Linked DNA regions of Pokkaliibacter sp. MBI-7. The protein of the gene in region 1 binds, or shares a complex with, the protein of each later gene. Links are inferred from orthologs where the notes say so. Each region holds a gene or a part of one and is shown on either strand. Other genes may lie near its edges. The genes, in order: mfd and uvrA.

Region 1 (4,372 bases):
CTTGCATGTAGCCGTGAACATGTCACCTGCACAGTTGTCTGATCAGGGACTGGTGCAGTTGGTAGTGGAAGAGCTGGAGCGTCGACAACTACCACCATCGGTACTGGAGCTGGAAATTACGGAAACCCAGATGCTGGAGCCGGAGAAGGCGGCGGCAGTAATCAGTGATTTTGCCCGTAAGGGCATCAAGGTGGTGCTGGACGACTTCGGAACCGGCTATGCCTCTTTCCAGTATCTGCGTCAGTTTGAGTTCAGTTGCGTCAAGCTCGACAAGACTTTCATCGATTCACTGGAGTCCAGGTCGCATGAGCGGGTGCTGGTCAAGGCGATGATCGACATGGCTCATTCCTTGTCACTGACGGTGGTGGCAGAAGGGGTAGAGAGGAATAGCCAGTGGTTCTATCTGAAAAGCATGGGCTGTGATCTGCTGCAGGGCTATCGCTTTTCCATTGCGTTACCAGCTCAGGCGCTGCCCGAATGGGCAAGGCAGCAGCCTGTGCTGGATGTGGAATGGATGTCAGGGGGCGAGGGCATCTAGCAGCTCTTCCACAGCCTTGAAACGCTTGTCGGCATTGGCCATGGGCTGAGTGAAGCGCAACTTCTGAGTCCCCTGCAGGCGGTAGCGCTGTGATTGTTTTTGCACCAGTTGTACCAGTTTGAACGGATCAACCTTGGTGTCATGGGCAAACTCCAGCTGACCGTTCTCCTGATTCGCCTCGATTTTTACCACCCCCAGTGTGGTCGCCTTGAGCTTCAGCTCAGTCTGCCTGAACAGATTCTTGACCTGTTCGGGCAACAGGCCAAAACGGTCAATCATCTCTACTTGTAGTTCACGCAGCTGATCCTCATCCGTCGCGTTGGCAATGCGTTTGTACAGAATCAGACGAGCGTTGACATCGGGTAGATAGTCATCAGGGATAAGGGCAGGCAGTCGCAGGTTGACATCGGCATCCAGGTTAAGTGGTTTTTCCAGATCAAATGCCTTGCACTGGCGAATGGCTTTGACTGCGCGGTCGAGCATATCCATGTAAAGGCTGAAACCGATGCTGTGAATCTGCCCGCTCTGTTCTTCACCCAGCAATTCGCCGGCACCGCGGATTTCCAGATCGTGGGTAGCCAGCGTAAATCCCGCTCCCAGATGCTCGGCGCCGCTGATGGCTTCCAGGCGCTTTTGGGCATCCGGCGTCATGGTACGCCATGGTGGAGTAAGCAGATAGGCGTAGGCCTGATGGTGCGAGCGGCCGACACGGCCACGCAGCTGGTGCAGCTGCGCCAGACCAAACTTGTCAGCACGATCAATAATGATGGTGTTGGCATTGGGCACGTCGATACCGGTCTCAATGATGGTGGTACACACCAGTACATTGAAACGGCGGTGATAGAAATCGGACATCACCTGTTCCAGTTCGCGTTCGCGCATTTGTCCATGACCCACTGCCACCCGCGCTTCAGGAATCAGCTCACGGATGGTTTGCGCAGTCTTTTCGATGGTCTTCACTTCGTTGTGCAGGTAATACACCTGACCGCCGCGCAGCAGCTCTCTGAGAATAGCTTCCTTGATCATGCGCTCATCACTTTCTCGCACGAAGGTCTTGATGGACAGACGTCGGGCAGGGGGGGTGGCAATGATGGAAAGGTCACGCAAGCCGGACATGGCCATGTTGAGGGTGCGTGGGATCGGAGTGGCGGTCAGCGTCAAAATATCAACGTTGGCTCGCAGTGCTTTCAGCTTCTCCTTCTGTTGCACCCCAAAACGATGCTCCTCATCGATGATGACCAGGCCGAGATCTTTGTATTTAACATCCTGCTGCAGAATCTTGTGGGTACCCACCAGAATGTCCACTTTGCCTTCGGCTACAGCCTGCAGCGTCTGATCCACTTCTTTGCTGCTACGAAAACGCGACAGCACTTCAATGCGTATGGGCCAGTCAGCAAAACGATCCCGGAAACTTTCATAATGCTGTTGTGCCAGCAGCGTGGTCGGCACCAGCACGGCAACCTGTTTGCCCTCCAGCGTGGCTACAAATGCGGCACGCATGGCCACCTCGGTCTTACCAAAACCGACATCACCGCAGACCAGTCGATCCATCGGTTTGGCCGCCTTCATGTCATCCAGTACCGCACTGATGGCGCTTTGCTGATCGGGTGTTTCCTCAAAGGGGAAGCTGCCGGAGAACTGAGCATATTCCACTTCTGAAGCGGTAAACGGAAACCCTTTGCGCGCCGCGCGACGTGCATAGACGTCCAGCAGTTCTGCCGCGGTATCACGAACCTTCTCGGCCGCTTTCTGACGTATTTTCTGCCATTGATCACTGCCCAGCTTGTTAAGCGGCGCCAGTTCTTCGCTGGCACCGGTATAACGGCTGATCAGATGCAATGACGAGACAGGCACATACAGTTTGGCTTCGTCGGCGTACTCCAGCATCAGAAATTCGGCCTGCTGGCCTTCGATTTCCAGAGTAGTCAGGCCTTTGTAGCGGCCCACACCGTGATCGATATGTACGATAGGTGCGCCCAGGCTCAGCTCGGTCAGACTAAGGATGACCTGATCACTGTCATCACGGCTTTTCTGTCTGCGTCTAGCCTGACGAACCTGTAATCCAAACAGCTGTGCCTCGCTGATCAGCGCGACTTTGCGGGAAGCCAGTAGCAGGCCGTCCTGCAGCGGTGCTACGGTCAGATAAAGTCCGGCGGTTGCGCCGAGAAAGGCTTCCCAGCCATCGATATAACTGGCTTTGCGCTGTGCCTTGTGCAAGTGCTCCTGCAGTGCTTCACGCCGTCCTGCAGACTCGGCGCAAATCAGCAGCTTCCAGTCGTTGTGCTGGTCAACAAACTGCTGCAGGGCGGCATAGGGGCGTTCAGCACGGGCGTCAATGGTCAGTGCAGGCGGTGTAGCCGCACCAGCGTTGATGCGACCTGCCTTGTCCGGCAGAGACGCAAGGCTCAGCTCAATGCCCGGATGCTGATTGAGCAACTGGTTGAGTTGCTCCGGAGGAAGATAAATTTCGGTCGGCTTGAGAATGGGATGACGTATATCGTGGCTCAGCTCGTCATACCGTTGCTCAATATCTGTCCATGTCTGCTGCAATCGATCCTGAAGCCCTGCATAGCGGCACAACAGCACCTGCTCAGGTAAAAAGTCGAACAGGGTACTGGTCTGATCAAAAAACAGTGGCAGGTAATACTCGATACCCGGCGGCGCCAAACCGTGGCTGACATCCTCATAGACACTGCACTGGCGTGGATCAACATCGAAACGCTCACGCCAGCGCTGGCGAAAGCGGCTGATACTTTTATCATCCAGAGGGCATTCACGGGCAGGCAGCAAGTGCACTTCTTTCAGTGCCGTCAGGGTGCGCTGATTTTGCGGATCAAAACTGCGCAGCGTATCGATTTCATCGTCGAAAAGCTCAACACGCAGCGGCAGGGGACTGCCCATGGGAAAGATATCCATGATGGCGCCGCGGATGGCATATTCACCGTGCTCGTAGACGGTATCTACCGCACGATACCCTGCCTGTTCAAGGCGCTGGCGGTAAGTCTGGAAATCAAACCGTTGCCCCGGTCGTAACTGCAGGCTATAGCCATCCAGATATGCCACGGGTGAAAGACGCTGCAGCAGTGTGCTCAGCGGCAGGATCAGCACGCCTTGTTGCAGTGACGGCAGGCGAAACAGAGCTTCCAGACGGTGGGAAATAATATCCTGGTGAGGTGAAAAGCGGTCGTAGGGCAAGGTTTCCCAGTCGGGGAAGGTCAGTACCGGATAACGCTGTTCATCAGCAGCCAGCAGGAAGCGCAATTCCTCCTCCAGGCTTTGGGTTTGCGCCGGGGTGTTGGTCAGCACCACTACCAGCCCCCTGTGCTGACGTACCAGATCAGCGCAGAGCAGTGCCGGGGCCGCTCCTTGCAACTCTCCGATAAAGCGCAGTTCCCCTGCCTTGCTGGGCAGGGCCAGCGAATCCACAAGTAAAGACACTGTTGCTCCCTAATTCCACGTTTTGCATTTGCGCACAGGACAAAGACACTTCAGAGAAACAAGCCCTGACGGGTGCCAGTCAACGCGTTGCTATGTTACTGCATCTGTAGCCGAGGCAACACGCTGCAGCTACCTCTCAGTGCCTCAGATGCTGCTGACCCTATGTAGTGACGAAACCACGAGCGATCAAGGTACATCAGGCGCCACTATGCTTTTTGCTATTTGCCCATTCCAGACTAAACAAGGATAATTGTCGCCGCCCGAAACCCTATCTACCTTCTGAGTGTGTCTGCAGGGGACGCTTTCAGAGTCAAAGCGATCCGTGACGGTGTCGAGAGGTGGTTGAGCATCGTGCTCTTTAAGCCTCACAACCGCAGCCGATGGCTTGGCGTCCCG
Region 2 (3,707 bases), 1.2 Mb from region 1 along the record:
GCTGGCGCAGGGAGTGAGCGGTTTTACTCATCTGTTCAATGCCATGAGCCCACTTACCAGTCGCGAACCGGGTGTGGTGGGAGCGGCACTGGATGACAGAGACAGCTGGTGCGGCATGATCGTCGATGGCTATCACATTCATCCCGCGGTGATGCGCACAGCAATACGAGCCAAAGGTAGCGACAAGATCATGCTGGTGACCGATGCCATCCACAGTGTTGGCTATGGTCAGCGCGAGTTGGATTTCCTTGGCAAAGCAGTGCTCAACGATAACGGTAAGGTCACGACACTGGATGGCACACTGGCGGGTTCTGATCTGGATATGGCCAGCGCGGTGCGCAATGCACTGCAATATGGTCTGGGTGACGAAACCGCTGTACTGCAAATGGCCTCACGTAATCCCGCCCAGTATTTGCGAGTCAGCCATCAACTGGGCTATTTACGACCTGGATATCAGGCCAGCATGGTGTGCCTGGACAATAACTGGCAGGTTATACAGTGCTGGATAAACGGACAGTATCAAGTCAGCGATTCTGATAGATAATCACGATGGGTTACAGGGTTTAGACTGAGGCAGGGCACCACTATAATTCGCTTTTCGACTTTCGGGTCGTCCGTTCTGCCCCCTCTGCTGTGGAGCCCCTGATGGACACTATTCTGGTACGCGGTGCCCGTACCCATAACCTCAAAAACATCGATGTCGATCTACCCCGGGACAAACTGATCGTCATTACCGGTCTGTCCGGTTCCGGTAAATCCTCGCTGGCTTTCGATACGCTCTATGCCGAGGGCCAGCGCCGCTATGTCGAGTCGCTGTCGACCTATGCTCGACAGTTTCTGTCGATGATGGAAAAGCCCGATGTCGATCATATTGAAGGCTTATCCCCTGCCATTTCCATTGAGCAGAAATCCACCTCCCATAACCCGCGCTCAACCGTCGGCACCATCACTGAAATTTATGACTACCTGCGCCTGCTGTATGCCAGAGTGGGCCAGCCGCGCTGCCCCGATCATGATCTGCCACTGGAGGCACAAACCGTCAGTCAGATGGTGGATCAGGTGCTGGGGCTGGAGGAAGGCTGCCGCCTGATGCTGCTAGCGCCGGTCATTCAGGGACGTAAAGGTGAACATCAAAACATTCTGCAGAACCTGCGTGCACAAGGCTTTGTCCGTGCTCGCATCGATGGCCAGATCTACGAACTGGACGACACGCCGGAACTCGACAAGAAACGTAAACACACGATCGAGGTGGTGGTTGATCGCTTTAAGGTACGTAGCGATATCCAGCTACGTCTGGCAGAGTCTTTTGAAACCGCACTACAACTGAGTGACGGCATTGCCAAGATCGCCTTTATGGATGAAGAACAGCGCGCCGAACTGGTTTTCTCCGCCCGCTTCGCCTGTCCTGAATGCGGTTACAGTATCAGCGAACTGGAGCCCCGGCTGTTTTCCTTTAACAATCCCCACGGCGCCTGTCAGACCTGTGACGGACTGGGTGTAAAACAGTTTTTTGACCCGAAACGTGTACTGGTCTCTGACGATCTATCTCTTGCAGAAGGCGCGATCAAAGGCTGGGATCGCCGCAGCGTATACTACTTTCAGCTGTTAAAGGCCGTAGCGGAGCACTATGGCTTTGACGTAAATACCGCGTTCAGGGAGCTGTCGCCTCCCCAGAAGAATGCGGTCCTTTATGGCACCGGTCAGGAAGCAGTGCAGTTCAACTACAGCAGTGACCGAGGTTTGCAAATCAGCCGTGCTCATCCGTTTGAGGGCGTCTTACCCAACATGGAGCGCCGTTATCGCGAAACAGACTCACAGCAGGTCAGGGACGAGCTGTCACAATATCTCACCAATACTAAATGCCCCTCCTGTACTGGTACGCGCCTGCGCAAAGAAGCAAGGCATGTCTTCATTGAAGGAAAAAATCTGCCTTCCATCACCAGCCTGCCGGTAGGAGATTGTTTCGACTACTTCAGCGAGCTGAAACTGGATGGCAAACGAGGCGAAATCGCGGACAAAATCCTGAAAGAAATTCGCGCTCGTCTGAGCTTTCTGGTGAACGTCGGCCTGGATTACCTGACGATAGAGCGTAGTGCTGACACCTTGTCTGGCGGAGAAGCTCAGCGCATTCGTCTGGCCAGCCAGATAGGTGCGGGACTGGTGGGCGTCATGTATATCCTTGACGAGCCCTCTATAGGCTTGCACCAGCGTGACAATGACCGCCTGCTCCAGACCCTGACGCATTTACGTGACCTAGGAAATACCGTCATCGTAGTTGAACATGATGAAGACGCTATCCGCCTTGCAGACCATGTACTGGACATCGGCCCCGGTGCCGGAGTGCACGGTGGCACCATTACTGCCCAAGGTACGCCAGCAGAAGTCATGGCCAATCCAAACTCGCTTACAGGTCAGTACCTAAGCGGGAAGAAGTGCATCGCAGTACCTGAGAATCGCACGCCCTTTGACAGCAAGTGCGTGCTGGAAATTCAGGGAGCCAGCGGCAATAACCTGCAGAATGTCGACCTCTGCATACCTGTAGGTCTATTTACCTGCGTGACTGGCGTTTCCGGCTCTGGCAAATCCACGCTGATAAACACCACGCTCTACCCTCTGGCCGCAGCCGCGCTCAATGGCGCAACAACGCTTGAACCTTCACCCTACAAAAAAATGAAGGGCATGGAGCAGTTCGACAAGGTCGTAGACATCGATCAAAGCCCCATAGGCCGTACTCCTCGCTCCAACCCAGCAACCTACACCGGTATCTTTACTCCCATTCGCGAGCTATTTTCTGGCACCCAGGAGGCCCGTTCACGCGGTTACAAACCAGGACGCTTCAGCTTTAACGTCAAAGGCGGACGCTGTGAAGCATGCCAGGGGGACGGTGTCATCAAAGTAGAAATGCACTTCCTTCCTGACATTTATGTCCCCTGTGATATCTGCAAAGGAAAACGTTACAACCGCGAGACACTGGAAGTCACCTACAAAGGCAAGAGCATCACTGAAGTTCTTGAAATGACCGTAGAAGATGCACTGAGTTTCTTCTCTGCAGTGCCAATGATTGCACGTAAGCTGCAAACACTCATGGATGTGGGCCTGTCCTACATACGACTGGGCCAGAGCGCAACAACGTTATCCGGAGGTGAAGCACAACGCGTCAAACTCGCGAAGGAGCTATCCAAACGAGATACCGGCAAGACACTGTATATTCTGGATGAGCCAACGACCGGTCTGCATTTCTATGACATTCAGCAACTTCTGAATGTGCTGCACAGACTGCGTGATCACGGCAACACAGTAGTGGTCATTGAGCATAATCTGGACGTGATTAAAACCGCAGACTGGCTGGTCGATCTGGGCCCAGAAGGCGGTAGCCGTGGCGGCCAGATTATTGCCACCGGCACACCGGAACAGGTTGCGGAGAATCCACAATCCCACACGGGACATTTCCTTAAACCCTTGCTGGAAAAAGGCAACCGAGAACGTCAGCTGGTTATTGAAGACTAACTGGTCCTCCAACTTCTGCACTGTAAATATCGTAGTAATAGAAAGCCCGGCAACCGCAGGGTTTTCTATTTGAAATCGACAGAAGACAGAAGACAGAAGACAGAAGACAGAAGACAGAAGACAGAAGACAGAAGACAGAAGACAGAAGACAGAAGACAGAAGACAGAAGACAGAAGACAGAAGACAGAAGACAGAAGACA

The links.
Region 2: the proteins of mfd (region 1) and uvrA are in contact, whole or in part, in a crystal structure (PDB 4DFC), measured with the Escherichia coli proteins. The link is inferred for Pokkaliibacter sp. MBI-7 from one-to-one orthologs.

The regions. Positions count from the first base shown.
Region 1 is NZ_JARVTG010000001.1:196,905-201,276, reverse strand. The notes cover bases 318-4,372. They hold mfd (transcription-repair coupling factor), read right to left. Parts: upstream 3,977-4,372; coding sequence 518-3,976; downstream 318-517. Other genes in these bases: QCD60_RS01060 (EAL domain-containing protein), read left to right, coding at 318-538. In the rest of the region: more of QCD60_RS01060, read left to right, coding at 1-317. UniProt on the Escherichia coli protein: Couples transcription and DNA repair by recognizing RNA polymerase (RNAP) stalled at DNA lesions. Mediates ATP-dependent release of RNAP and its truncated transcript from the DNA, and recruitment of nucleotide excision repair machinery to the damaged site.
Region 2 is NZ_JARVTG010000001.1:1,384,347-1,388,053, forward strand. Bases 318-3,707 are described here. They hold uvrA (excinuclease ABC subunit UvrA), read left to right. Parts: upstream 318-645; coding sequence 646-3,507; downstream 3,508-3,707. Other genes in these bases: nagA (N-acetylglucosamine-6-phosphate deacetylase), read left to right, coding at 318-544. Outside these bases: more of nagA, read left to right, coding at 1-317. UniProt on the Escherichia coli protein: The UvrABC repair system catalyzes the recognition and processing of DNA lesions. UvrA is an ATPase and a DNA-binding protein. A damage recognition complex composed of 2 UvrA and 2 UvrB subunits scans DNA for abnormalities.